DNA from 2 places in the Methylophilus sp. DMC14 genome. Region 2 is predicted to be linked to the other one. Evidence: predicted binding sites of a transcription regulator. Region 2 holds the regulator's gene; the other holds the start of a gene.
The links. The regulator FNR, encoded in region 2, switches genes on or off when oxygen is low (the NO sensors DNR and NnrR bind a similar motif). The targets are predictions, from matches to a motif close to TTTGATNTANATCAAA.
Positions count from the first base shown of each region.

Region 1 (15,194 bases), on a different contig from region 2:
GACCATGGCTGGCTTACCGGAAACAGCCTGGCATCGGCCTTGCAGTGAATACTCCAAAGGCATGAAACAAAAGGTGATGCTGGCATTTGCGCTGGCCAAACAGGCAACCTTGCTGTTACTAGATGAGCCTAACTCTGGCCTGGACCCGCAAGCGACCGAAGATTTGAATCAACTGATTATGCAATGCAAAGAAAGCGGCATGGGCGTGCTGGTCGTCACGCATGATGTGTTGTCTGCCATTGGTTTTTCTGACCGTTTGCTGATGCTGACCAATGGGCAGTTGCAAGCGGTAGTCCTGGACCAGTCAGCACTGACACTGGATAGCCTGAAAAAGCTGTACCAGGGGCAAGTATGAGCGCATTGATCTGGAAAATCTCCTGCAATGAATGGCGCAGGTTATGGCATGCGCGCGTTCCGGCATTGTTAATGATAGTGCTGGTCACATTGTGGGGCATTGCCGCCCTGGCCGCCCATCACCACTGGCAAGATCATGCACAGACGGTGGCCGAGGTGACGGCGCGTAGCCAGCATGACTGGCAATCGCAACCCGACCGTCACCCGCACAGGGTCTCGCATTTTGGCGATTTCGTCGCCAAACCGGTCCATCCGCTCAGTGTGATCGAACCCGGCATCCTCGACCAGTCTGGCCATCTGGTGTATCTGGAAGCACATCGCCTGAACAGTGCCAACTTCAACCCGGCGACTGAAGCCACTACACTGGGGCGCTTTTCATTGATTACACCAGCCATGATCGTGCAATGGTGGATGCCACTGTTTTTGATCATGATTGCCTATGCCACCGTCACTGCCGATAAAATCACCGGTATCCTGGCGTTCATGCGTGGCAATGGCACGCCTGGCTGGGTGATTGCGGCTGGAAAATGGCTGGCACTGTTTTTACCGCAACTGTTACTTTTGTGCCTGCAAGCACTGTTAACGCTGGTATGGAGCTGGCACAGTGATCAGTTATGGTCCAGGCTGGGGATCATGTTGCTGGCGCAAGTGCTTTACATTGGCGGCTGGTGTCTGCTGGTCGTCACCGTGTCCTGGTACAGTCGGCAACTACATAGTGCCTTGCTGACTTTATTGCTTTGCTGGGTCTGTATCTGCATTATTTTCCCGCGCGGGCTGGCAAATCTGGCTCAGATCGCCTATCCCACACAACCGCGCGTCGAGGCTGAATTCCATGCGGAAACCAAGCTGCAAAGCATAGGCGACAGCCATAACCCTGACGATCCGCATTTTGCCACCTTTAAAAAAAGCATTCTCGGCCAGTATCATGTCAGTAGCGTGGAAGAGCTGCCTGTCAACTACAATGGCCTGCTAATGCAGGAAGGCGAGCGTCTGACCACAGCTGTCTACCGCGAACAACAGGCACTGCATGATGCGCAGCTGGCAAAACAGAATGAAAGTATCCGGCACTGGTTATGGCTGACACCGGCCTTGGCGCTGCAATACATACAGATGGCGGCTAGCGGCAATGACCTGCCACATTACCAGGCGTTTATCCGGCAGTCTGAAGCCCGGCGATATCAATTAATCCAATATCTGAACCAGATCCACACTTACAAAGTGGATCAGCATGATGATAAGAACACACGTGTTTCTGCGGATTTGTGGAAGAAGGCGCCCCGTCCTCCAGTGAATCTGCCACCGATGGCAGTCAGCCATGCCAGCCTGACTGCAGCTTTTCTGGTGTTAATTGGCTGGCTGTTATTGCCTGGCTCCTTGCTTGTGAGGGTTTCGCACCGACTATGAAAAATGAACTCACCCTGCTGCTCAAGCAACGCAGCATGACGCTGTTGCTTTGGCTAAGCCTGTTACTGGTTAGTTTTAGCCTGTTAAATGGCTGGCAAAATATCCGTCATATCCAGTCTCAGATTCAGCATGCGCAACAGGAAGAGACCTTGCGCAAGCAGGACTTTATCCAGCGCTTCAGCCATGAAGGGACCCTGGAGGCAGGCGAAGTTGGCTATTACCTGTTCCACAACGTCTATTACCAACCTGGCGAATGGAGCTTTATTGCGCTAGGCAACCGGCTGGTGGTGCCGTATGTGCAACGGATACGTTTACTTGGCTTGCAGAGCCAGCTTTACGATGGGGAGTCACATCACCCTGAATATGTGATGCTGGGGACCTTTGATTACACATTTTTGCTGGTATTTTTTGCCCCTTTGCTCTGTATCGCCCTGATGCATGACCTGAAAGCGAGCGAGCAACAGGCGCAACGTTTACTGTTTTTGCACAGCCTGGTAAAAGCGCCTGGCCAGTTCTGGCTTAAACGCGTGTTATGCCGCTGGCTGCTTGTCACGCTTGTCTTCATACTACCGGTTTTACTGTTTGCCTGGCTACACTCGCTTTCCTGGTCGCCGCTGTTACGCGTGCTGACCATTACAGCCTTATACACGTTTTTATGGTCTGCATTGTGTAGTGCAGTCAGCCTGCGCAAGCGAGCGCTCAACGCCAACTTCAATGCCATGTTGCTGAGCAGCATTTGGGTCATGTTATGCGTGGTCTTACCGAATCTTTGCCAGCTATGGCTGCACGCCCATTATCCCTTGCAAGACGGTAGCCAGCTTGCCATGCAGCATCGGCAATTAGTACATGGCGCCTGGGATTTACCAAAAGACGATACGCTGCAACCCTTCTACGCATTGTATCCACAATGGAAAGACACGTCGCCCGTCACAGGCCGCTTTCACTGGAAATGGTACTACGCCTTTCAGCATATGGGGGATGTCCACTTGCAAGCACAAGTAGCTGCCCGGACACGCGCCTTACAACTGAGGGCAGAGGCGACAGCAAAGATGGGGTGGTGGTTGCCCACGGTCTGGGCGCAGTCGCAACTGGAAGCCGTCGCATGCAGCGATGTTCGCCATCTGCTTGTACACAGACAGCAGATAGCGCAATTTCACACCCACCTACGTGAAGCCATCTATCCATTCTTGTTTGAGGAGCGGGCATTAAATCGCAAAGATCTCGAGTCCATGCCCGTCTTTGGCGCAGACGATGCTGGTAAGTAAAGTCCGCACCCTGCCGTTAATGGCTAAGGCGTCTTCAACACGCCTATGGATAAGGTGACTTCGCCCGCGCGTATCGGTGGCGTGGCATTTTGAATCAGGATGCGCCCGGCCACGGGCGCGCGCAAGGTTTCAATATTGTCGCCAAAATAATCCGTCACCTCGCCTACCACCTGCCCCGCTGATACCCAATCGCCGATGCTGGATTTAGCCGTAAACAAGCCGGTTTGCGTGCTGCGTACTTCAATCAGTTTGCTGTAATAGTGAATTGGCGAGGCCACCTGTGCAGTGTCTGGTGTGCTGATAACTATGGTCTCTGGCGCATCAATCATCCCCAAGCCATGCATGGCCCGTGCACACGCTTGCATGATCATGGCCACAAAAGCGGCATCACTTTGTGCAAACTGCCCGACTTCAAGTGTTAATCCAGGCTTACCCCGGGTCTGTGCAGTATTCGGGTAGGAAATGGAATGATCAGGATCATTCGGCCTGCCATCATAAAGCACGATCTCTGGCGATCCCAGACTCTCAGCAAATTGCTGCGTTCTGGCATCCAGCGCCGGCACATGCAACACCGGCGAATACACATGTGGCAATAAATGCTGGTTGGCACTGCCTGAATGGATATCGATCAGGTAGTCGGTTTTGCTAATGACTTTTGCCGTTAGAAAAGCGGCCACTTGTTCAGTCAGAGTGCCTTGTTCGCTACCGGGAAACACACGATTCAGATTGTTTTCATCCACCGGGCTGAGCGCAATACGGCGTGCATGAAACCCTTCAAGATTCGCCAAATGAACCAGAATCACGGTGCCTTTCAAGTGTTCGGGCTGTATCTGTTTGCGCAATTGCTGCAGGGCAAGAATCGCAGGAAACTCATCGCCATGGATGCCTGCTGTCAGGGTCAATACCGGTCCTGGCGTTTGCCCATGAATCACCGTCACTGGGATGTGCGTGGACGCGACATCCATCATCCAAGATGCCACTGTGCCAGTCGGAATGGACTTTCCAGCAAGTTCGAACGCTTCTTGCGCTTGTAAAGTGCCAAACTGCATCAGCATGATACTCACCCATAAAAAACGCATGATTCCTCACTCACACAAAACACGGCATTGTTGTGGATTACATCACATCTGTAAACAGCCATTCAAACAAAAAGGTGCATTTTATAGTGAGAGTGATCGGTAATCGCTGAGTAGCGCTTCTAGAGAGTGTAAGTATTGCTAAATATACTTGTCATAAATCCTAGATATGCTGCGCTGCGAGGAATTTCAATCCTGATTTACCTCATCGTATATAGGCTGATTTTTTTTAGAGGGATTTCATGAAAAATACATTACATACATGGCTACAACGCTTGATCGTTGGCGCGCTGACGGCATGCAGCTTAAGTGCCGTAGCGGCCTCTGATCCGGTCGTACTTACTTTTTCTACCGTGGGTGACTCCAGAGAAGATCCCACGACTCCAACGCTGACAGCACAAGATGCTATCTGGTTACAAAATACCAAAGCTTGGTCAAGAATTATTCGCTCGATACAAGCCCAAAAACCGAGCTTGCTGTTCTTTAATGGTGACATGATCATGGGATATGGCAAAGCAAGCACAACCATAGGCCAGATCAGTGGCGCAACCACGGCAACAGATATTACCAAGACTGATATTTATAAATATGGTCAGCAATACGGGTTCTGGCGCGGCATGGTGACCAGTTTACAAGAGACGGGTACGTATGTTGTGCCTGTACCAGGCAACCATGAGGTCCAGTCTAAAGCCTCTGGCAAAGTGGCACAGGTTGAGAATGAAAATGCATGGCGTAGCAATATGGCAGACATCATTCTTGATAAGTCGCGTTTTCCGTTTCCGGTAGACAACTCAGAGCTGAATTTTTCAGGAGATGCCAGTGACGCTACCTTGCAATTCCCTGGAACGGCAGATGGCCTAGCCACTAGCCAGAATAAATTGTCTTATAGCTTTGATGTCGCTGATTCTCACTTTATCGTCATCAATACTGATCCAGTCGGAAAAGATGGAACTGCACCGACGGCATGGTTATCAGCAGACATGGCTGCTGCAAAAAATCGTGGGGCACGTCACTTTTTTGTATTTGGTCACAAACCGGCCAAACCTTATGTTTATGCTGCAGGAGTCAGCCCTAGCGGGTTAAGTACGACTTCTGCGGCTGCATTTTGGGCCATCATTGAGCAGTACAAAGCAACTTATTTCTGTGGTCATGAGCACACTTACAATGTGTCTCGCCCAGTATTTACAGTCACCAATACCAATGGCACCCAATCGACCATCGGTGGCAATGCTTATCAGGTCATTGTCGGTGCAGGTGGCTCACCATTTGATGTTCCAGCAAATACCACCTCTTACAGTCCTGCCACAGATCGCTCTTACTCCTGGGCAACCGTTCAAATTCATCAGAGTGGATTGGTAGACATTAATACCTACGGCTTTGATGCGAATTTTGGACCAACAGCGAAATTTGCAACCGTTAATTTGTTGCAATAAGGGGCAACTAAATGAAATTAAATACTCTATTTTTGATCCTCGGCTTGGCCGGGAGTCAGGTAGCCAATGCTGCAATGGTCGTCGATACAGGTACACCTGATAACACCTCAAGCCTGCTGAGTGTCAATTCAGCGCAATATATTGCAGGCCAAGTGAGTTTTGCACAGAGCCTGACGATTGACCGTATTCAGGTTTATTTGCAAGCTGATCTCGGCACAGGTGCAGGCGATACATTTTCCATCTCTTTATACTCTGACAAAGGAAACCAAGTCGGGACATTGATTGATGGGGATACGACTCTTGCCTCCTTTGGTGCAGATGGTTGGAACGGTGTATCCAACCTGAACTGGAGTGTGGGTGCCGGAACCTACTGGGTTGCCATCGAAGAACAACAGGATGGCATTAACTTTATTGTGCCTGGACAGGTGACTCAACCGTTGTTACATACCGCTTTTTTTGACGGTGCGAGTTATCAAACCACCTCAACACCATTAGCATTCGGCCTCACTGTTTCTGCAGTACCGGAAGCAGATAGCTACGCGATGCTGTTAACGGGGTTAGGATTACTGGGTGTCGCTCGGCGCCGCAGTGCAATCAAATCGTTTTAAATATCTGAGGTCGCCCTACGGGCGACCTTCAATACGCTGGATCTACCCAGCGATGGCTTGTAACCAATGTATAAATTATTTCTTCGTTTCGTCATCATTGCCTGGCTTTGCTTTTCCTCTGGTCAGGTGTCAGCATCAGGCGTATTGGCTGCGCCCGTCGGCTCCGATAGCTATTATCCCCTGGTGTATGGAAGCTATCCGGCCCCGCCTGACTTACAGCGCTTAGGGCGAAAAATTTTCTTTGATGCCAGTTTATCGGCGTCTGGCAAAATGTCTTGCGCGACCTGCCATCAACCGTCACATGCATATGCGCCGGGAAATGCCCTCTCGGTACAAATGGGTGGCGATCATCTGCAAAAAACTGGTTTCCGCAACACGCCTTCATTAACTTACACAAATGCAGTGACAAGATTTACTGAGCACTTTATGGTTGCAGAAGCAACCGGTGGCCAGGATGATGAAGGCCCGACGGGGGGACATACCTGGGATGGGCGCGTGGATACGGGCCATGCGCAAGCCATGATTCCATTGCTGGATGAGAATGAAATGGCAAACCAGTCTGCCGTTGAAATTGCAGAAAAATTACGCCGGAGTGCCTATGCAGACGAGTTCCGGCGCATTGTCAGCGCACCTAATCAAGATGTCTTTGAGAATGTTGATGATGTTGTAAATTGGATGGGTATTGCACTGGAGAGCTTTGAGCAATCGGCCACTGAGTTTTATCCATTTAACAGTAAGTTCGATGCTTATATGCGCGATGAGGTGACACTCACAGCAAGTGAGAAAAGAGGATTTGCTTTATTTAACGATCCGAAAAAAGGCAATTGTGCGAGTTGTCACACCAGTTCACAAAAAGATCCACAAAGTCATCCGCCCGTATTCAGTGATTTTGGATATGCAGCGCTTGGCGTACCCAGAAATAAAGAAATCCCTGCCAATGCAGAGATTAATTTTTATGATTTGGGAATGTGCGGTCCATTACGAACGGATTTGAAAACCAGAAAGAATTATTGTGGGCTTTTTAGAACGCCTTCATTAAGGAATGTCGCAAAACGCCATCGTTTCTTTCATAACGGCATTTTTCATAGCTTGCAGGAGGTATTGGAGTTTTATGTGACACGGGATCTTAAGCCCGCCAGATGGTATGGCCGGGATCATCAAGGGAAACCTATCCGCTTCAATGACTTGCCTGAAGAATATCATCAAAATGTGAATAAAGAGATTCCTTTTAAACCGCTAAAAGGTGATTTACCGAGATTGTCACCGCGTGAAATCAAAGATGTTATCGCGTTTTTAAAAACATTGAATGATGGATATGTGCCTCCAATTAAACCAATTCCATTAAAAATGTCTACTAGATAATAATCTTCATTATGAAGATTGACTGAACCGATTGAAATGCCCATGCTCTGCCTTTTCAACGCTTCTTAATCATTACACTGTTTTATTATGGAGTTCTTTATGCGTATATTGACCATCACCGCTCTTTTGATGTTGATCTTAAGCGAGCCTGCCTTCGCACGAAATATCAGCAATGAACAATCAGAGGCCGCCAGTGCCCGTGATGCCGTGGGCGATGCCATGAGCAAATTGAGCGATATCGAGCAGAAAATCCAGCGGCAACAAGCGCTACTGACGCAAGAGCAAGAAAAACTGAAGCAATATCAGGCTGAAAAAGCCCAAACCGAAAAAGACCTGGAAGCAAAAAAAGCAATTTTTGAGCAAAAATCCAAATTGCTGGATGAGGCCTGGAAGCAGCGTACAGACTACTGATTCCACCCAATGTCCACTTCCCCCAACACCAGTCTGTGGACTGGTGTTCTTTTGTCTACTCTAAAACCTGCCAAGGTAACTAAGGTTTACCTGGCCAAACATTGCACCATTCCAACGACGATTGCCAAATCATTTCAAGTTGACCTGCGTCAATACCTGACATGACTTGCAGACCTACAATGGCTCCAAGTTCAATGCACTAATGGAGTGATCACAATGAAAAAAACCGCAATCAGTTTAATGTTGGCTGCTTTATTGCCAGCCCTCAATGCTCAGGCAGAGCAAGGCGACTGGGTCGTCCGTCTGCGTGCCACCAATATCAGCCCGAACGAAAGTAGCGATCTGGGCAAGTATGTAAACAAAAATATTGCGGCAGGCGCGATGTCTAGCGGTGCAGAATTAAAGGCTGACAGCAATACCATTCCTGAGCTGGACATCAGCTACTACTGGACCAAAAACATTGCGACAGAACTGATCCTGGCCTTGGGTTCCAAGCATGATGTGAGCATTACCAAAGAGCCAGGCTCTACCGTGCCAAATCAATTATTGGGCAGCATTGATGCATTGCCCCCGACCTTGACCGCCCAATGGCACTTTAACCCAGATCAAACCTTTGACCCTTATGTGGGTGCCGGCATTAACGCAACCTTTATGCTGGACCGCCGTCTGGACCTGCGCCAAGGCCCATTAGCCGGTCAAAAAATTAAAATTGATCGCGACAGCTTTGGCCCAGCGTTACAAGCGGGCCTGGATGTGAACCTCAAAGATGGCTGGATGCTGAACGCCGATGTGAAATACATCTGGATGAATACCACCGTAAAAATGCAAAACCCGCTCAATGGCAACGCCTGGACAAAAATTGATGACCTGGATATCGATCCATGGGTGATCAGCCTGGGTTTCGGCAAGCGCTTCTAGTTAGGCGCATAACGTCTCTTCCCTGGGGCAAAGCATTAGCTCCATTCACCTCTGATACTCTCCCAGTGTCAGAGGTTTTTTTATCTGCGCCTGACTGAGCGTAGCCTAAAAATCAAATGCTAAAAGTGAAACCTTGGCGCAAGGCCAGACAAATGCAACTGCTCCAGCAATTGCAAGCCGCGCTCACGCGCGCTGCGTTTACGCTGGCCGGTATACTTGGCAATGATCAGTTCATTTTTCATAGAATGCTCCCAGCCTACCAGCTCGGTCACGGTCACCTGATAGCCATGCGCTTCCAGCGCAAGGCAGCGCAGCACATTGGTCACCTGGCTGCCAAACTCACGCGTATGGATAGGATGACGCCACAACTCACTTAAAAAGGTTTTTGATAAGGCCTCAGCTTTATGTTGCCGTAGCGCTTCAGCCACCTCCGCCTGACAACAAGGCACCAACACCATAAACTGTGCCTGCTTTTGCAAGCCAAACGCAATCGCATCATCGGTGGCGGTGTTGCAGGCATGCAAGGCCGTCACAATATCAACCTGTTCTGGCAGTTGCTCGGACTGCATGGCTTCTGCCACCGTCAAATGCTCAAACTGCATGCGGCTAAAGTCACATGCTTGCGCCAGTTGACGCGACTTTTCAATCAATTCACCGCGGCTCTCAATGCCAATCACTTGGCCTGCCTGATGTTGTTTCAGCAACAAGTCATACAAAATAAAGCCCAGGTAAGATTTACCGGCGCCGTGATCAACCAAGACGGGCGAAGGTTGTTTTTCCATCACCGTCTGCATCAGCGGTTCGATAAAATTGACCAGATGATAGACCTGCTTAAGTTTGCGGCGGCTATCCTGATTGAGCTTACCGTCGCGGGTGAGGATATGTAAGGCCTGCAATAAGGGCAAGGATTGGCCAGGCCTGACCTCGGGGGGCAATAATGTTTGGACCATGTTGCGGACTACTTTAAAATGCTAATACGCCAGTTTAACAGCACAATTGTTTGACGGCACGTGAGTTTAATTGCATGAGATGAACGGCATGTGCCTAAGTGCGTCTGCTACAGTCTTCGAGTCCCATTTTAGCGGGAACTCTCAGGCTGGTTTTGCAATCATGTAAGAGACAGGGTGGTCAGTTTTATAAAAAACACCCGCCTTTGCAGCGCAACCGCTGCATTCAATCCGCTGCCACGCAGCGCTGTTGTTCAATCGAATCAGGGAGTAGTACCAATGCCGCAACAATCCATGCTTCAGGCACGCCGATATCTATCCTACACCGCGCCATCACAACCGTGGCGATGGTTGCAATGGGCCTTGTTACTGCTCCTGCTAACGACACATCTGGCGCAAGCAGATACGGTATGGCTCAAAAACGGGGACAAAATCACCGGGACGCTAGGCGTCAAAATCTCAAACAAGCTCACCTTTAAAACCAGCTATGCAGACGAGATTAAAATCAACTGGGATGACATCCACAGCATTGATGCCGAAAAGTCTATCCTGATGCAGCTATCAGATGGCAGTATCGTTACCGGACGTTTGATACACAGTACTGAGGGTCAGGTCATTCTGGATGAGGAAACGAATACACGGCTGGTGGATACTGAACTCGGCGAAATTCATTACATCAATCCGACCCTGGATCTGATTGGCGAAGGCTATGTCTGGACCGGGAACATGAGCCTGGGTGGTGCCTTTAACAACGGTAACAGTAAAAACCGCAACATGCAGTTTAATGGCGAGTCGATTTTGCGCGGCTTTGATACGCGCTATACCGTACAGGGCTACTACTATTGGGCTGCAGATAAAGATCGCCAGACTCAGAATAATGGGCGAGTCCGTGGTCAGTACGATCACTTTTTCACCAAAAAATGGTATGGCTACTTGAACACGATTCAGGAAAAAGACCGTTTCCGCGACATTCGCTTGCGCAGCACCTACAGTGTGGGTACGGGTTACCAGTTTTTTGAAAGCGAAAAACGCAATCTTTCACTGGAAGGCGGTCTGTCATACATCACCCAGGATTATTACGAGGAAAGTAACGAGAATCATGCGGCCTTGCGTTGGGCGGTCAACTATAACCAATACCTGTTTGATTCATTTGTGCAAGCATTCCACCGGCATGAAGTCACTTACACGCCGAACTCGCCGTCACAAATCCTGCTTTACAGCTCCACTGGCTTGCGTTTTCCGTTTATTTTCGGCTTGAGTGCCTCTACACAAGTCGACTATAACTATGACAGCCGCCCTGTCGATGAACGGCGTAAAGGCGATACGCGCGCGCTGTTTACGCTGGGTTACAGCTGGAAGTAATCGCTAAAAAGACAATCGTATTTAGTGGCTGGCCGCTTAAATGTTAAAATACGCGCTTGATGGTGAGGTGCGCAGCTGATAACGGCATAGAGCTCCCTCACACAACCGGGTACGGCAAAGACATTGAGCCCGTATTTTTTGAGTTAAGCATGGAGCAAAAATATGGCGATACAATGGTTTCCGGGGCACATGACTTCTGCCCGCAAAAAAGCAGAAGAGACACTGGAGCACATTGATGTCGTCATTGAAGTACTGGACGCCCGCGTACCCGCCGCCAGCCACAACCCCATGATTGAGGAAATGCGTAATTTCCGCCAGCGCCCTAACCTCAAAATCCTCAACAAAGCCGATCTGGCTGACCCGAATGTGACGCAAGCCTGGTTGAATTACTTTAACAGCCAGCCCAATACCAAAGCGGTTGCCCTCTCCTGCAAAAAGCCTGGTGATGCAAAAAAAATCCCTGGTCTATGCCGTCAACTGGCCCCGCATCGCGGCACCCCGCTGAAGCCCTTGCGCATGATGATCATGGGGATTCCCAACGTCGGCAAATCCACCTTGATGAATGCCCTGCTCAACCGGCGTGCAGCCAAGGTCGGCGATGAACCGGCCGTGACCAAAAGCCAGCAACGTTTCGAACTGAGCGACAGCCTCAACATCACGGATACGCCGGGCATGATGTGGCCCAAAATCGAACACGCCTCAGATGGGTATATGCTGGCCGCCAGCCATGCGATTGGACGCAATGCAGTGATTGATGAGGATGTGGCTGAGTTTTTGGGCAATGTGTTGTTGAAGCAATACCCAGCGCTCATGAATACACGCTACAAGCTGGACGTGATGAAGCTGAATGTGGCTAAAATAGATGGCATCGACTTATTGCAAGCCATTGCCAAACGCAGAAGCTACAAACGCAATGATGGAGAGTGGGATATGGAGCGGACAGCCATGGCCTTGCTCACAGACTATCGAAGTGGCGCGATTGGCCGCGTCAGCTTGGAGTCCCCGCAAAGCCGAGCCGAAATGCTGGCACAAGCGGCTGAGCAACAAAGCAGTCCGACTCAGGAAGAAGTACCCGCCTCTGAATCAGACCAAGCGTAAAGTCTGCGTCAACGGCAGGAGCGCTCTGAAGTTAGGCAATCACGCTGGCATGCCGTTTCGCAGGTTTACCTTTCACTGGGGACTTATCAAGCAATTGCTCTATATTGCTGACAATACGGTTGCGGCCGTTTTGCTTGGCACGGTAGAGATTCTGGTCAGCCGCTGCAAACAAGGCATCAATCACATAGCCCATGGTTTCTGAACTCACTGCCCCCACACTGACCGTACATTTAATCGCCTGGGTCTCACGACTCATGCTCTCCACGCCGGCAATGCTCACGGGCGTCACCTCAATAATCCGGCGGATGCGCTCTGCCAGCACCATGGCCTCCTGCTCACCGGTGTTGGGCATCAGGATACAGAATTCCTCACCACCATAGCGCCCGATGACATCGCCGCCACGCAAGGCGGCACGTATGGTCTCGGCGCAAGACTTAAGCACCACATCGCCCACCAGGTGACCATACACATCATTCACCTTTTTAAAGTAATCCAGGTCGACAATCAGCATGCCCATGGGGAGCTGAATGCGTTGCGAAACCGCCTGCATGCGACTGGCGGCTTCTTGCAGGCCACGCCGATTCAGCACGCCAGTCAGGCCATCCAGGGTCGCAATCGCCTGCAACCCGGCCTGCGCCTTGACATGCATGACCAACAACAGCAAGCTCACCACCACCGTGATGACCAGCATGAAAAAGGACACCAGATAAGCATGGATACTCCAGTCGGCAAAATCATCGAGACTCGCCTGATCCGCCAAGCCAACCTTGACTGCGACAATGGCCAAGGTCAAGCCAATCATGGCAAACAGACTGCAACACAGCCAAAAGACATTAGCGACAAAATCTTTTCCATGTCCCACCAAACTGCGACTGCCGTAAGCAAATATCCAGAGCAATACCGCCAAATTACTCAGTAGCAACCAGCGATTGGAAATATGCATGTTCAACATCACGGCATTGCAGGCCAGCAAGGTGGTAATCACGAGCAAGGTCCAATAGCGGTAAACGCGGTAGCCCCTGAACATGCGTATCCCATTGACGAAATGACTCAAGCCTTGTGCCACCAGAGTCACCGCCGCCGCAATATAGATACTTTGTGGCCCGATGATAAGACTGGTTTGCGAAAAGAAATAGGCGGCTAGTCCACAGCCAAAAATGAGCAAGCCTCGCACCCAATCCATGATCAGGCGGCGCTGCTGATAGGCACCAGAAATCATCAAGACCAGAACCAGCGTTAGGGTGAGTCCAATTGATGATAGAATGGCGCTATTGAGATCAAACACAGGGACGGACAAAGTTAGTTAACCTGAAGAAACATCATACTATGGTTACAGGACTATACCCATATAAATGAAAGGGTTGAATAGTCCATCTAGGCTAATAATTCTCTGTTTTCCCATTATTCTCCACTTTGTACTGAACACGTTTTATCAATCCGCTCATGCAGCATCTGTTAAATCCTCCCCAGCGTGAAGCGATTCACTACCTTGACGGCCCGTTGCTGGTACTGGCAGGCGCTGGCAGTGGTAAAACCCGCGTCATTACCCAGAAAATTGCCTACCTGATCAACCAGGCGGGTTACCAGGGTCATCAAATCGCGGCGATCACTTTTACCAACAAGGCCGCGCGTGAGATGCAGGAACGCGTAACCCCCTTGCTGGAAGGCAAAAGTGGCAAAGGACTCACCGTCACCACCTTTCACTCGCTAGGCTTGCAGATTTTGCGCCAGGAAGCGGCGCTACTCGGCTATAAACCGCAATTCTCCATTCTGGACGCCTCGGACAGCTTTAAAATCCTCAGTGATATTTTAGCCACCACCGACAAGCAACTGTTGCGCAAAACACAATGGCAAATCTCCAGTTGGAAGAATGACTTTGTCAGCCCGGATCAGGCCAAATCACAAGCCGATGAAGAGCTCACCCATGCCGCAGCCCGGGTGTACCAGCTTTATCAGCAAACCCTGCGCGCGTATCAGGCGGTAGACTTTGATGACCTGATCAAGGTGCCGGTGGAGCTTTTTGATCAGCACAGTGAAATGCTGGAAAAATGGCAACGCAAGTTGCACTACCTGCTCGTGGATGAATATCAGGATACCAATGCTTGCCAGTACAAACTGATTAAACAGCTAACCGGCCTGAGAGCACAATTCACCGCCGTAGGCGACGATGACCAGGCGATTTATGGCTGGCGTGGTGCCGACGTGGAAAACTTGCGTCAGTTGACCACAGACTTTTCCAAACTCAAGGTGATCAAACTCGAACAAAACTACCGCTCTACCGTGCGGATTTTGCGCGCGGCCAACCACGTCATTGCCAACAACCCCAAACTGTTTGAGAAAAAACTGTGGAGCGAACTCGGCACCGGCGACCTGATCCACGTCACGGCGACGCAAAGTGAAGAGCACGAAGCAGAAACCGTGGTGATGAAGCTGCAAGCGCACAAATTCGAGCATCGCACGACTTACAAAGACTACGCCATTCTCTACCGTAGCAACCACCAGGCGCGGATTATTGAGCAATTTCTGCGTAACCACAAAATCCCCTACACAATTTCGGGGGGCCAATCCTTTTTTGACAAGGCTGAGATCAAAGACATCATCAGCTACCTGCGCCTGATCATGAACGAAGATGATGATCCTGCGTTTATCCGCGCCGCCACCACGCCGAAAAAAGGCATAGGCAACACCACGCTGGAACGGCTGGGCGAATACGCCAGCGCACACAAGATGTCATTGTTTGCCGCCGCCTTTGAAGGTGGCTTTCAGCATGAGGTCGGCGCCAAGCAGCTCGATGACCTGCTGACCTTCTGCCGCTTTATCCAAACACTGCAAGGTCGTGCTGTCAAAGACCCTGCTAACGAAGTGCTCAGCGACTTACTCACCGCCATCCAGTATGAAAGCTATCTGTACGACGGTGAAGAAGCCAGATCTGCCGAGACGCGCTGGGGCAATGTAC
Region 1 covers NZ_JBQUZA010000004.1:177,613-192,806, forward strand. Annotated here, with positions in the region: gene ACT53C_RS09910 (ABC transporter ATP-binding protein) at 1-355, shown strand, start outside; gene ACT53C_RS09915 (DUF3526 domain-containing protein) at 352-1,758, shown strand; gene ACT53C_RS09920 (DUF3526 domain-containing protein) at 1,755-3,023, shown strand; gene ACT53C_RS09925 (succinylglutamate desuccinylase/aspartoacylase family protein) at 3,047-4,102, opposite strand; gene ACT53C_RS09930 (metallophosphoesterase family protein) at 4,342-5,532, shown strand; gene ACT53C_RS09935 (PEP-CTERM sorting domain-containing protein) at 5,544-6,140, shown strand; gene ACT53C_RS09940 (cytochrome-c peroxidase) at 6,207-7,502, shown strand; gene ACT53C_RS09945 (hypothetical protein) at 7,602-7,913, shown strand; gene ACT53C_RS09950 (OmpW/AlkL family protein) at 8,130-8,831, shown strand; gene ACT53C_RS09955 (class I SAM-dependent methyltransferase) at 8,951-9,781, opposite strand; gene ACT53C_RS09960 (DUF481 domain-containing protein) at 10,058-11,140, shown strand; gene ylqF (ribosome biogenesis GTPase YlqF) at 11,303-12,238, shown strand; gene ACT53C_RS09970 (GGDEF domain-containing protein) at 12,270-13,535, opposite strand; gene ACT53C_RS09975 (UvrD-helicase domain-containing protein) at 13,682-15,194, shown strand, end outside.
Region 1: ACT53C_RS09950 (OmpW/AlkL family protein) is a predicted target of FNR. The motif match lies at 8,052-8,067, and genes of this name have one in related genera.

Region 2 (15,194 bases):
ATTGCCATTCGCGATGCAAGGCCCGCTCGCCCGCTTCCAGCTTGACCAGAGTCAGGATATTTTCTGTGGCCTGGCTTAAATAACCGGCTTCTGCCAGGATGCTTTGCAGTAACTGTGTGGACTGTGCGGGTGCCAGCGTAATTTGCTGGTCGGCCAGCACATTGGCCGCGCCTAAAATCGCTGTGAGTGGCGTACGCATATCATGCGACAAGGCGGTCAGCAGCGTTTTTTTGAACTGGACCTCAGTGGTCTCGCGGGCGGCGTCTGCCAGGGCAATCTGCTGCCTGAGCTTGAGCGTAGCGTCAGCACATTGTTGTACCAGCCGCTGTAAAAAATGCAGGTCAGGCACATGATCGGCTGGCACGGCAACCACCAGCACTTCGTGCTGCGGGAAACCAAACGGTAGTAAACATTGGCCCAGCGCTGGCCAATCCTGAGTGCCTGCGCCGATGGCACGCTGGTAATCGAGTGCCCATTGCACACTGGAAGGCTGTACAAGCAGCGTGGACTCACCGGCCAGTCGCTGCAATTGCATGTCGGGCGCCAATTGCACCACACAAACCTGCCAGCCCAATCCCTGTTGCATATGCTGGCAAGCGGCCTGCAACAACGCTGCAAGGCTCAAGTGGCTGGATAACACTTCGGCCAGTGATTGAAAAAAACGGGATTGTTGTGCGGCCAATTGTGCCTGTTGCCTTTGCCGCTTGAGCTGTTGCATGGCCCGGCTCACCGTCAATGCCAGCACGGCAAACACCATGAGCATCACCCACGATTGCAGGCTAGCCACGCGCAAGGTGTACAGCGGTTCAATAAAACAGAAATTGATCAGCAGGACAGCGGCAATCGCCGTCAGCATAGCCGTGGCAAAGCGCAGAAAGTAAGCCGCCCACAACACCCATAGCATATACAGCAACGTAAGCAGCGTAACGCCCAGACTGGCAAAATGCCAGACACCCATCCAGGTGGTGAGGGCCATGCCCGACCACAGTACTAGCTGATATTGCCAGTCTGGCCGATGCGACGTTGTGGGGGTAACAAAGCCGTCTGCCATCTGCTGCTCCGGGCGCTAGCGGCCGTAAATATCCTGATTTTTATAATTGGGCCCAAAGAACTCTTTCATCAAAAAGTCTTCGAGCCCCGCGCTGTCTGCAGGCCGTGCAGACAGCGTGACAGTACGGCCCAGGCGATTGGATATCCAGTCAAAATCACCGTTATAGTGCTCGCGGATGATACTGATCATTCGTCTGACCATCACCAGGCGGATATCTTCACCGCTGCGGGCTTCCACCTCGTAGTACTGCGTATTGGCCGAAGTGTAATCATTGACCCAGCCCTTGAAGCTGAAGGTTGCATTCAAGGGATCCATGCGGCGGATCTGGAACAAGCCGTTGGTACCGAACTTGAGATTGTTCATGATGTTTTTGGTGCGGCGCTCATCCTCGGAAGGACCACGCTCGGCCGCTGCAGCAGCATCATTGGCCTGTTTGGCTGAGATTTCATCCGCATAACGGTCCGTCTGCTTGCGCTTGATAAAACTCGAAAAGTCTTCCACCGGCGGTGGCGGCAAGTTTGGGGTAGGCTCTGGCCTGGGTTGCGGCTTGGGCTCGGGCAATTTAAAGGCGCTATCCGGCCGCTGTGACTGAATAATCTTTTTAGGCAGCTTGAGCTCAGATTTGGGCGGTGGCTTTGGTTTAGGCTCGGGCCGCGGTTGTGGGGTGGGCGGAATCTCAGGCGGCGGCGAGACCACTTTGGGTTTGGTCGGCGCAGGCACACCCAAGTCGAGCACAATATTCAGCGGCGCTTGCGCGGGCTCCTCAAGCGGCTTGAGCAAATCGAGTAAAAAGCCCCAGAACAGGATGGCGTGTATCAGCAGCGACACCAAAATCGCCCACATCAGGCGTGCCGGGATACGCAACACGCGCTCGCGTTGCTTGGGCTTTAGCCAGTTAGGCGTACTAAATGGTTCAAAGGGAGAAGGCTGCATGAACAGGGTTGGTCACAGGTTAGCAGTGGTCACGCGATACTATTGCATTTCTTGCCAGAGTTTTTCAAGACGTTTGATTGAGACAGGATAAGGCGTCCTTAATTCCTGCGCAAATAATGATACACGCAACTCCTGTAATTGCCACGCAAAGTCTTGTAACTGGATGGTTACAGGCAGATGCGCCTTGCGCAATTGCTCAATTTTTTGCTGCCAGCGCTGCTCCAGTTGTACCAGCGCCTGCGCATGGCGGCCATCACGCTCTATGCTGGTCGGATATTTGTCTATGCGCAGCTTGATCGCCTTGAGATAACGCGGCAGATGCGGCAATTGCTCCCACGGGGTCTGGCTAAAAAAACCGTGATACAACAAACCCTGTAATTGTTGCTCGCACTCGCGTTTGATTTTCTGCGTCACCGGCGTCATTTTCTGTAACTGGGCAAGCAGCACCTGATACTCATTGGCAATCAGTTGTGCCTGCCGGGTCAGCGCCTCGGTCACTGCTGGCAAGCGGGTCCGCGCCCGTGTTTTAAGTTGCATAAACTCGGCATTGCTGCGCGGCAAGTCGTCCTCGGCAATAAAGGCGCGGTCAGCAATACATTGCAGCATGTCTTCACGCAACTGGTCAGGATTCATGATGGCGCGCAACAGCAAGGCATACTGGTTAAAGCCTGGCAGGCCTTTTTCCAGTTGTTTGACCTGCTCCTTAAGCTCAAAACGCATCAGGCGGCAGACGCCTTTACGGTGAGCGGCCAAGGCAGCTTCTGGCGTATCAAACAGTTTGATGGCCACGCTGTCACCATTGTCTTCCAGGCCCGGATAGCCAGTCAGTTGGCGACCATCTTTGCTAAAGGTAAGGGTGGCTGGCAAATCGCCAAAATCCCACTGCTTGAGTCCGGATTTTTCAATGCCGGGCGAGCCGGTTCTAAACGTCAGTTGCGCGGCCGAACCCAGTTGTTTTTTGAGCTGATTCCAGTCGCGGCCCATGCCTAGCTCACGGCCTTTTTCGTCGACCACGCTAAAGTTCATGCGGTGATGCGGTTCCAGGCCCGCCAGGTCAAACTCTTCCGGCTTGAGCTTAAGCCCGGTTTTTTGCTGGATAAACTCAGCCAGAGCGGGCAATAATGGCTGCGCAGTCTGTTTGGCTTCGAGGAAGCCGGTCACAAACTCCGGCACCGGTACACAGACGCGGCGCAGGGTTTTGGGCAAGGCTTTTATCAGTGCCGTCACCTTGTCGCGTACCATGCCCGGCACCAGCCATTCAGTGACGGTGGCATCAAGCTGATTGAGCAAGGCCAGCGGTATCGTCGCTGTCACCCCATCCAGCACATGCCCGGGTTCAAAGCGGTATTTGAGTGGCACGGTTTCGCCATCTACCACCATGGTCTCGGGAAACTGTACCTCGGTAATGGCACTGGCGCCATGGCGCATCAGCGATTCGCGCGTCAGGTACAACACCTTGGGGTTGGCTTTTTCAGCGTCCTGCCGCCATTTTTCAAATGCAGCGCCATTATAGACACGGTAAGGGTCTGCAATCGGCGGCACCACCTGGTCATAAAACACAAACAACTGGTGTTCGTCGACCAGCACGTCCTGACGTCTGGCTTTATGTTCCAGCGCCTCCACTTCGGCGATCAGGCGACGGTTGGCTTCAAAAAACGGGGCCCGCGTGTCAAATTCCATATTGGCCAGGGCTTCACGGATAAAAATTTCACGCGCTTCGGTCGGCGCAATCGGCCCATAATGTACGCGGCGTTTGGGCACAATGGTCAGCCCGTACAAGCTCACGCGCTCCCAGGCCACCACTTGCGCGGTTTTGCGGTCCCAGCGCGGGTCGCTGTAATGGCTTTGTGTAATGCCACGGCCGCCGCCTTCATGCGCAATTGGTTCTATCCAGTCCGGATCAATTTTTGCAACGCAACGGGCATAAAGCTTGGTGGTGTCGACTAACTCGGCGGCCATCACCCACTTGGGGCGGTTTTTCTTGAGCACCGAACCTGGTGCAACGGTAAAGCGGATCCCGCGCGCGCCGGCATAGGTCTCGCTATCGCCATCTTTAAAGCCGATATTGCCAAGCAAGCCGGACAGTAACGCACGATGGATTTGCGCATAATTCGCTTCTTGCTGATTAGGCTTGATATCAAGCTCATCCACCATTTCCAGCAACTGCGCATGCAGCTCACGCCATTCCTTCAGCCGTAAAAACGAGAGAAAATTCTGGTGGCACTGATTGAGCAAATCACGGTTGGACTTTTTGCTTTTGAGCGCCTGCTCATACCAGTCCCACAACTTGAGATAACTCATAAAGTCAGAGTCATCCGCCTTGAATTTGGCATGCGCATTGTCGGCGGCCTCGCGTTTATCCATGGGCCGCTCCCGCGGATCCTGGATGCTGAGTACGCTGGCAATAATCAGAATCTCACGCACGCAGCCTTCTTTTTTTGCGGTCAGAATCATGCGCGCCACACGCGGATCCAGTGGCAAGCGCGCCATCTGCCGACCCAGCTCTGTAATCTCACGGCGCTCGGTCACCGCCCCCAGCTCTTGCAGCAACTGATAGCCATCGCTGATCAGGCGTGAAGAAGGCGCCTCAATAAACGGGAATTCACCGACATCCCCCAGCCGTAAATCCGCCATGCGCAAAATCACGCTGGCCAGTGAGCTACGCAGAATCTCGGGATCGGTAAACGCCGGACGCTGGTTAAAATCATCCTCGCCGTACAAACGCACGCAAATGCCGTTAGACACACGCCCGCAGCGCCCTGCCCGCTGCTTGGCCGCCGCTTGCGAGATTTTTTCAATCTGCAATTGCTCGACCTTGGCACGTGGGCTATAGCGGTTGACTCGGGCCAGTCCGGTATCAATCACATACTTGATGCCAGGCACGGTTAGCGAGGTTTCCGCCACGTTGGTCGCCAGCACAATGCGGCGCTGGCCGCTGGGCCGGAAAATCTTTTGCTGGTCTTCTATACTCAAGCGCGCGAATAGCGGCAAAATCTCAATCGACTTCAGCTTGGGCGAGCGGCCCTGGTATTTACGCAGATGCTCGGCGGTGTCACGGATTTCACGCTCACCCGGCAAAAACACCAGAATATCGCCATCCCCCAGACGCAACAAATCCTCGGCGGTATCGAGGATGGCATCTTCCATGACTTCCTCTTCGTCATCCTCTTCCAGCCAGCGCGTCTCGGTACGCGGCGGCTTGCGCTTGATGCCCATCAGGTCCTGCGCAAAACGGTCTATGTCATCCAGCCCGTCATCAATCGGCACTTCCACGGCCACCATGGTGGTTTTGTTGCCCAAGGGCCGGTAACGGATTTCCACCGGATAAGTCCGGCCAGACACTTCAATCACTGGCGCGCCATCAAAGTGGTTCGAGAAGCGGTCTGCATCAATCGTCGCCGAGGTGACGATGATTTTCAAATCTGGCCGCTTGGGGAGTAACTGTTTGAGATAGCCCAACAGAAAATCAATATTCAGGCTACGCTCGTGCGCCTCGTCGATAATGATGGTGTCATAGCCGTTAAGGAATTTATCGCTCTGCGTCTCCGCCAGCAAAATGCCGTCCGTCATCAACTTGACGTAACTGCGCTCGGACAACTTGTCGTTAAAGCGCACCTTGTAACCGACCACCTCACCGAGCGGACTTTGCAGCTCCTGCGCAATGCGCGACGCCACCGAGCGCGCAGCAATCCGGCGTGGCTGCGTATGTCCAATCAAGCCACTCACCCCGCGACCGAGCTCGAGGCAGATTTTAGGCAATTGTGTGGTCTTACCCGAACCGGTTTCACCACACACGATCACCACCTGATGCTTGGCAATCGCCGCTGCAATCTCATCCTTTTTACCACTCACTGGCAACTCTGGCGGGTAATCAGGCTGGGGCAATGCCGCCTGACGCGCCTGCAACCGCTGCTGGGAAGCCTGCACCTTGTGTGCAAGTTCCACCAGCGGTTTATCCACGGGTTTATTTTGTTTTAAAGCATCGCGTAGCTGCTGCAAACGACGCTTAAGCGAAAAGCGATCAGCCAGCATGCACTGGGGGAGTTGTTTTTCGAGTTGGCTGATGAGTTGGATGGGAGAGACGGCAGTCATAGGGCAGTGATTTTATCATGGCATGCTAATTGGCATGCAGCCTAGCTGCTTACATATAACTTAAGTTTCTCTAGTTTAATGTATGTTTTTTCGCCTTAATGGCGAGTTACTTTTTTTGCTTGCCCCAAAAAAGTAACCAAAAAGAGGGCACCCAGCCATCCCGGCCTTCGGCTGCCTTGCGTTGTTGGCTTCGGCCGCTACGCTTAACATCGCTACGCGAGTTAGCCTACGCCGTAACAGACTGCTTAGCAGTCTTAGTTATCAACAAAGTAAGCGGTCACGAAACTCGCCCTAGCAGCTTGCCCACCCCGCAAGCTGCCGCGGAGCTCAGACAGTCGCTCCCTTCTTCCTTACTTTTTTCCGCTACTCAGCGTGATGGGATGGGATTTGTCTCGCCAAACTACGAGCGTAGAAGTTTGGACCGTTCAAAAAAATAACTCTTTTATTTATTTCACTGATCGCTGCGCCCATCAGGTGTTCGGGGTCCCCATCTGCCGCGCCGAGTAGCGCAGGCAAAATAAGATGAAGCGAGCGGCTGTCCGAATCCCGCGGTGGCCTGCGTTTTGTGCAGGCCGCTAGGATGAGTTCTGCGAGCGCTTATGCCTAAGTCCGGCAAAGCAACGGACGAAAGTCCTAAACCGAGCAACGCAGGAAACAAGCGGAAGTTGGGGTGCACTTTCTTTTGGTTACTTTATCTTTGTGCAAGCAAAGAAAAGTAACTCGCCTACAGGCGAAACAGAACATCACATACAACACACACCAATCCGCGTGGGCATTCATGCCCACCCTACAACTTCTACTTTTCACCTAAGATTGAACGGGATGCAGGGCAAAGAAATTAACTCGCCGACAGAGGAAAATAACCTATCCAACATTCATAAACCTCTAATTAAAATGCTAAAAATTACTTCCTCACGCACTCCTCGACTCCCGTATTGCCACCTTTAAACCCAGGCTCAAAATAAAACTTCCTAAAACTCAACTGCCCCTTGGCATTCTTCTTAAACTCGGCAATCCCGGTTCCATAATCATGCGTCTTGCCGCCATATTCGCCATTTTCCATCGGCAAGGCAAAATGCATCGCCGCATGCATGCCGTGCGCGGCGGCGTGGCCTGTATAGGTACCGTAATCCGGGACGTCGAGTTGAAAGTCATAGCTGGCATCCGCACCTTTGCTGTGTTCCGGGCGCAACTTCATGGTGACGGTGCCGGTGTATTTGCCTTCATGCGCGTCATCGCCGGTGCAGCTGTAAACACCACTTAAATCCAGCGCATAGGCGTTGATTGCAACAAAAATGCCGACCAATCCAAGCATCCATTTCATTGTGTGATCCTTTCTGTGTCAATTATTCCGGTGGCCGTACCCGTACAAAGCGCGCAAATTTGGGTTTGCCGTTTTTGGTGAGGTCGCGGTAGGTATAGGTCACCTGGCTGCCGATCGGCGGCGGGTTTGCGCGATCGCTATCTTTAAAGCCGGTGCCAAGTTTAAAACGTATCCCTTGCGCGGTTTCTACCAGTAACGCGCCCATTTTACCTTGGTATTTACCTTTGCCGGGCACGTAGGCGATGACTTTGGCTTCGGCATCCAGCTGTGGCTTGAGTTTGAGTAGCACATGGCTGCGGCCGGTCAGATAAGGTGCATCGGCTTGATGCAACATGAGGCCCTCGCCTTTGCGGGCCACCACCCAGTCCAGCGTGCGTTTGAGGGCAGCAGCATCTGCCACGCGAAACTGTTTGATGGCTTTGAGATACGGGCTCTGCTGACGTTTAACCAGTTGCTCGATGTGCTGGGCACGTTGAGTGAAAGTGCCTGGGGCCATTGGCAGTTCAAACACATAATAGGCCACATGACGCCACTCCGCTTCATCAGGCTGGGCGCGGCGCACAGTGCCAGAGAGTCGTTCAAATTGAGCGCGGGCGATCCACAGTTCACCATCCAGGGCCTGTTGGGGGAATTTTTGCACAAACCAGGCCGGGGCGTGGATGGGATGGCCCTGTCGACTGATCAGTTGTTTGCCATTCCACACGGCGCGTATGCCGTCCAGCTTTTCGCTGACCAAGTAGTCGTTGACAGCGATGCCTTCGTGGTAAACCTGTGCCAGCAGAATTTCTGGTACCTGCGCATAGGCTGGCATGCCAAGCTGACTGATCAGCCACAGTAAAAAACAGATGCGCATCCATATCATCATCACCGCCCTCAATTGTTAATTTAATTTAACAATCGTAAATTAGCGGAATTTAACTCGGTAGGCAATACACGGATGTCGAAAATGAGCATCCCGGAGGCTGCTGGTGCAAACAATCAGACACGGCTATAACAACTGGCACCACAATTTGTCGTGATGCATGACGTCCATCCACAGCGCCACCAGGCTGAGAGCGACCAGCAAGCCGCCACTCAGGCGCATGCCTGCCGCTTCACTGAACCAGTGCGGCAGGCTTTGCTGGCCCGCGCGCCAGAAAAAGGGGGCCAAAGCGAGGATGGTGGCGGAACCGGTCGCGAAAGCAATCATGACCAATGCGCCTTGCAGCCATTGCGACTGGAGGGAGGCCAGCATCACCGCCGAGTACAGCAAGCCGCAAGGTAGCAAGGCCCAGACGATGCCGGTCACAAAATAGCCCGACCTGGCATGCGCGGTATGTTGCTTGATCCATGCCCAGACCAATTGCGCCCGCTGCACCGCCCATTGTGGCTGTCGGCCGAGGATAAGCAGCAACACGCCCCAGGCGAAGATCAGCGTATGCGAGAACGTCCAAAATGGTTGAAACAGATGGCTCTGATTGGATAACCAGGCCAAACCGCGCAAGGTTTCGGCAGCAATCGCGCCGAGCAAGCCATAGCCCAGCATACGGCCCAGGTAAAAACTCCAGGGGATGGTCTGTACGACACGCAGAGGGATGGAACGCAGGGGACTAGAAAGATTCGGCGGCGTTTGCATGGCGCCGCAAGCAGCGCCACACATCAGCACACAGTGCGGGCCGCCTGCCAGCCCCATGACAAAAGCAGTCAAGAGTAAACTGGCTAACATGCCAGCAGTTTAAAGGATTTTGGAAAACCTTGCACGGTTGGCATCGTGCTGCAAATAACGGTCAAACACCATGGCAATGGCGCGCACAAAATACCAGCCCATTTCGGTGACTTTGAGGCCATCGTCTTCGAGTACGACCAGGCCTTGTTTCTCTTTCTCGGCCAATTGCGCAATTTCTGCCTGAAAATATTGCTTGAAATTGACCATGTAAGACAACTCAATGGATTCGTAACTCAGTTCACCATGGCACATGACCGCCATGATCACGGCACGGCGGATCAGGTCATCGCGGCTTAATGCCAGCCCTCGCACGATAGGTAACTGGCCTTGGTCAAGAAAGTCGTAATACTCTTCGAGGGTTTTGGCATTCTGGCTGTAGGTAGCACCGATCTTGCCAATCGCGGAGACACCCAAAGCCAGAATATCCTGATCAGCCATGGTGCTGTAACCCTGAAAGTTGCGGTGCAACCTGCCCTGCTGTTTGGCAATCGCCAGCGGGTCGTCAGGCAAGGCAAAATGATCCATGCCGATAAAGACATAGCCTGCCAGCATCAGCTGCTGAATCGCTTCTGACAGCATTTGGATTTTATCTACGGCATGTGGCAAGTCCGCTTGCAAAATCCGGCGTTGCGGCTTGAAACGTGACGGCAAGTGCGCGTAGCCATACAGCGCGATACGGTCTGGCCGCAATTGAATAATCTGGGCGATGGTCTGGCGGAAGGTCGCCGGGGTTTGTTTGGGCAAGCCGTAAATCAAGTCGGTATTGATAGACGCAAACCCCAGGTCGCGCGCATGTTGCATCAGGCTTTCAACCTGCGCATAAGACTGCACCCGGTGCACGGCCTGCTGTACCTCGGCATCAAAGTCTTGCACGCCAAAACTCAGGCGGTTAAAGCCCAGCTCGCGCAAGTGTTGCAAGCGTTGCTGATTGACGGTACGTGGATCAATTTCAATCGAGTATTCACCGTCTTTGGCAAAGGCAAACGCCTGCTTGAACATCTGCATGAGTTGCGTCAACTCGGCATCATTGAGAAACGTCGGCGTGCCCCCGCCCAGATGCAACTGGTTGACGGTTTGCTTTTTGGCAAACTTGTCCAAGTGCAAATCAAGCTCGCGTTGCAGGTAGTTGAGGTAAACCGCGCCTTGCTCATAACGCTTGGTGACTATCTTGTTGCATGCGCAATAAAAACACAGCGAGGCACAAAACGGGATATGCACATACAACGAGAGCGGCTGCGTCCAGTTGCTGATATTGCGCTGCTCGGCCGCCTTGAGATAAGCAGCGGCGTCAAACGCCTCAACAAAGCGGTCTGCTGTAGGATAAGAGGTATAACGAGGCCCGGAGACGTCATAGCGCTCAATATGCTCTTGAGTAATCAGCAACGGGGAGTTCATGGTTTCTGGCAAATTCTTTCCTATCAGTATCCCGAAACTGGACTTTACGGGTTCATCTGGCGCTACTGTGCCATAAACCAATGCAGGGCTTTTTGACACACGTCAAATGCAGCTTGCGTCGCCTGCTGCATAATGCGCCTAAATACAAAAGGAAGAGGTCACACCATGTTCAATGAAATCGCAACCGAAGAGGCGTATAATTTGCCGCATGTTCAACGTCAGTCAAGGACGCCCTCCATGCAAGCAGAATCCAGTTTCAAGGTTGCCTGCTCCAATTGTAACTTGCGTGAACTGTGCCTGCCGGTAGGCTTGAGCACAGATGAAATGACTAAACTGGATGGCATGGTTGCCACCCGTAAAAAGATCAAGCAAGGTGGTCACTTGTATAGCAGTGGCGATGCCTTCACCACGCTTTATGCGATCCGCACTGGTTTTTTCAAGACCTGCGTCGTCTCGGAAGATGGCCGTGAACAAGTCACCGGCTTTCAGATGGCCGGTGAAATCATGGGCTTGGATGGCATTGTCAGTGACAAGCACAACTGTAACGCTATTGCCCTCGAAGACGCCGAAGTCTGTGTGATGCCCTTCAATCATGTCGAAGACCTGTCGCGTGAGATTCCTGTCTTGCAACGCCATGTGCACAAAATTATGAGCCGCGAGATCGTGCGCGAAAACGGCGTCATGATGTTGTTGGCTAATATGCGCGCCGAAGAACGCCTGGCGGCGTTTCTGCTCAACTTGCTGCAACGCCTGCATGCACGTGGCTATTCCAAAAGCGAATTGATTTTACGCATGACGCGTGAAGAGATAGGCAGCTACCTGGGCATGAAACTGGAAACAGTGAGCCGTACTTTCTCCAAATTTAGTGATGAAGGCATTATCGAGGTCAAGCAAAAGAATATCCGTATTCTGGACCACGAAAAGCTTAAAACCATCTTCAACGCCAGCACCTGCTAGGCGGTTGCTGACGTCTGTAAGCGCTGAGGGATGCCACTGCCTTCGTCTCTAGTTGAGGCCTTACAGCGCATGGCCGCGCAACAAGCCTGGCAATATGTTTATCCAGTGTGGTCCCGCCGCGCGCAGGGCCTTTCCATCGGCATCAACCTGCACCCGAATCAATGCTGTAACTGGCATTGCATTTATTGCCAGGTGCCTGGGCTGCATCGCGGCCCCTCCCCGGTCATTGACTTGGACCACCTGCAACAAGAATTAAGCGCCTGCCTGCACTGGCTAAGACAGCACTTACACGCAGCAAAGCGTGTATTGTCGGAAGATGTGCAGGATATTGCCTTTGCCGGAGACGGTGAACCGACCACCTCGCCGCAATTTCCTGAAGCCTTGGCACTGGTTGAACGATTGCTGAGCCAGAGCGCGCAAACAGACCGTCCGGCACGGGTCAGGCTCATTACCAATGGCAGCCAAATGCATCTGGCCACGACACAGCAAGCCTTAAAGGTACTGCAACAGATGGGGGGGGAAGTCTGGTTTAAGCTCGATGCAGGCAACGATGCGGAAATGCTGGCAGTGAATGATGCGCGTTTGCCACTTAGCCTGCATCTGCAACGGTTGGCGGCTTGCAGCATGGCTTGCCGGACCTGGGTACAAACCGCTGTGATGCAGCGATGCATCACGGATCAACTGGTCACCACCCCCGCATTAGCCGGCTATGTGCAGGCGTTGCTACCACTTAAAGAGAACATTGAAGGCGTTTTGTTGTATGGCATCGCCAGACCTAGCCAGCAAGACACGCTGGCCAGCATTCAAGCATCAGACATACTGCTGTTACAGCAGTATGCTGAGGCTTTGCGCACGCAGGGTTTTAACGTGCGCCTATTTGCCTAAACGCTGATCCCTTACCCGCAATGCTCGCGCCTGAATCAGGGATTAGATGCGCGTCAGCGCTGAGAGACAGGCAGACGGTTACTGTTCAGCCGGTTTCAGGCCGGTCTGCGCATGGTTACGCGCCTGGATGGCGGGCGCCATGGCATCTGTCTGGCCGTCTTGCGCTTGCGCATCCAGCGTCTTGTTGATTTCTATGCCCTTGCGGTAGTAATCATCAATCGCTGGGTCAGGATGCGTAATCGCCAGATACAAGGTGATGAATGAAGCCACAATCACGGCAGAAGGGCCGCCTATAATCATCCAGACATAAGGGTTGTGATACCACTTTTTCTGGTCAACCGCTTTAGCGGCCGGTTTCTGCTGTGCTTGGTGTTGTGACAATGTCTGCTCCATTAGTTGCTCGGCACAATAAAGACCGACTTTTCTTTGACCGCTTCGCTGGTTTGTAAATCCGTCATTTCGAAAAAGATTTTATGCGAACCAGCTCTGGTGACACCATCAGGCAACTCCAGCTCAATCACCACATTGCGTGTCTCAAACGGCCGCAAGCCTTTGAAGTCCTGGCTATTCTCGTCAGCAAAGTGCACCACCAAGCCTTCAAGCCCCGTGACCTTCAATGCATAGTCATGGACGGCTTCAGTATCATTTTCAAGCTTGAGGTTATACACGTTTTCAATCATGCCATCATCTGTGTAGCGAGACATGACTGCACGGTCACGTAACACATCCAGCCTGAAATCAGGCTTGAAGTAGAGGCTGACCACCATGCCAACGGTGAGTGCCAACAAAATCGCGGTGTAAATAATCACGCGCGGGCGCAGCAAGCGCTGCAGCATTTGCTGACGGTTCCAGCGGTTGGTGATGCCGTTTTGCGTGGAGTACTTGATCAAGCCCTTGGCATAGCCCATTTTGTCCATCACATCGTCGCAAGCATCAATACAGGCACCGCAACCAATACACTCGTATTGCAAGCCTTTACGGATATCAATCCCGGTCGGACAGACTTGCACACAGATACTGCAATCGATACAACTGCCCAGACCATTGGCATTCTCGGCGACTTTTTTAGAGCGTGCGCCGCGCGGTTCACCACGCGCCTCGTCATAGGTCACGATCATGGTGTCATCGTCAAACATGGCACTCTGAAAGCGGGCATAAGGGCACATATATTTGCAGACTTGCTCACGCATATAGCCTGCATTGCCATAAGTGGCAAAGCCGTAAAAGCAAATCCAGAATGTTTCCCAGCCACCCAATTGCCAGTTCACAATATTGGGTACCAGCTCGCGAATGGAGGAGAAGTAACCCACAAAGGTCACACCTGTCCACAAGCCAAAGGCGATCCAGGCAAACTGCTTGAGCGATTTGCGCGTAATCTTGTTCAGATTCCATTTGCTGTCATCGAGGCGCATACGTGCGATACGATCCCCCTCGATTTTATTTTCCATCCACATGAAAATCTCGGTATACACCGTTTGCGGACAGGTGTAGCCACACCACAAGCGACCGGCAATGGCCGTAAACAGAAACAGCGACAGCGCAGACACAATCAGCAGAAACGACAAATAGATCAGATCCTGTGGATGAAAGATCAGGCCGAAGATATAAAAGCGCTTGGCATCCAGGTCGAACAGCATGGCCTGACGACCATCCCATTGCAGCCAGGGTACACCATAGAAAAACAGTTGCGTGGCCCACACCATGACCCAGCGCCAGTTGTTGAACATCCCGGAGACGCTACGGGCATAGATCTTATCTGCGGATTTATAAAGTGACAAAACCACCTCCTGTTCAGGGATGGTGGTTTTGTTCACAGCGTTTTGTTTAATATCGCTCATGGGTTATCTGCATTCGCCTATTTGTTGGAAAGACCCCAAACATAAGCAGTCAGCAGATGAATTTGCTCTGGGCTGAATTTTTCTTTCCAGGCTGGCATCACGTTGTTTTTACCTTCATGAATACGCTTGATGATCGCGGCTTCGCCTTGACCATGCAACCAGATGTTGTCTGTCAGGTTAGGCGCACCAATCGCCTGGTTGCCTTTGCCTTCTGGACCATGGCAAGCAGCACAGACCACAAACTTGTCTTTACCGGCATTGGCACGACCAGAGTCATGAATACTGCCAGACAAGCTCAATACGTAGTTGGCGACGTTTTTCACATCTTCTTCACTACCAACAGCGGCCGCCATCGGCGGCATGATGCCGTTACGGCCGTTGGTGATGGTCAGCTTGATGGTGTCAGGTGAACCACCATACAACCAGTCATTGTCGGTCAGGTTAGGAAAGCCACGGCTCCCTTTGGCATCTGAACCATGACAAGCAGCACAGTTGTTTAGGAAAATACGCTTGCCAATGTCACGCGCCTCAGGAATCTTGGCTACTTCTTCTACCGGCATGGCTGCATATTTGGCATACAGCGGAGCGATCTTGGCATTGTTCTTTGCCACTTCAGCTTCGTACTGCTTAACTTCCGACCAGCCGAACTTGCCGTTGTAAGTGCCCAGACCTGGAAACAGGTACAAATAGGTCAGGCCAAAAATTACGGTAATGATAAACAAGCCTACCCACCACATTGGCAGCGGATTGTTCATCTCCTTGATGCCATCCCATTCGTGACCATTGGTGTTATCGCTATCCAAAGGCACTTTGACGCGGCTTGCGAAAATCAGCAAACCGACACAGAAAGCAATCCCGCCCAAGGTAATGGTCGAAATCCAGATCGGCCAAAAACCATTTACAAAATCATTCATGATGTTTTCCTTAACCTTTCCGCGCAGTATTTAGTCTTGGTCGAACGGCAGATTTTGCGCGTCCTTGAATTGCGCGGAGTTGCGATTGCGCCATGCCCAA
Region 2 covers NZ_JBQUZA010000007.1:146,743-161,936, forward strand. Annotated here, with positions in the region: gene ACT53C_RS13330 (DUF4118 domain-containing protein) at 1-1,051, opposite strand, end outside; gene ACT53C_RS13335 (hypothetical protein) at 1,067-1,984, opposite strand; gene hrpA (ATP-dependent RNA helicase HrpA) at 2,024-6,016, opposite strand; gene ACT53C_RS13345 (hypothetical protein) at 6,981-7,400, opposite strand; gene ACT53C_RS13350 (DNA ligase) at 7,423-8,265, opposite strand; gene ACT53C_RS13355 (sulfite exporter TauE/SafE family protein) at 8,389-9,105, opposite strand; gene hemN (oxygen-independent coproporphyrinogen III oxidase) at 9,115-10,500, opposite strand; gene fnr (fumarate/nitrate reduction transcriptional regulator Fnr) at 10,738-11,457, shown strand; gene ACT53C_RS13370 (radical SAM protein) at 11,488-12,342, shown strand; gene ACT53C_RS13375 (FixH family protein) at 12,421-12,642, opposite strand; gene ccoG (cytochrome c oxidase accessory protein CcoG) at 12,735-14,180, opposite strand; gene ccoP (cytochrome-c oxidase, cbb3-type subunit III) at 14,198-15,094, opposite strand; gene ACT53C_RS13390 (cbb3-type cytochrome oxidase subunit 3) at 15,125-15,194, opposite strand, start outside.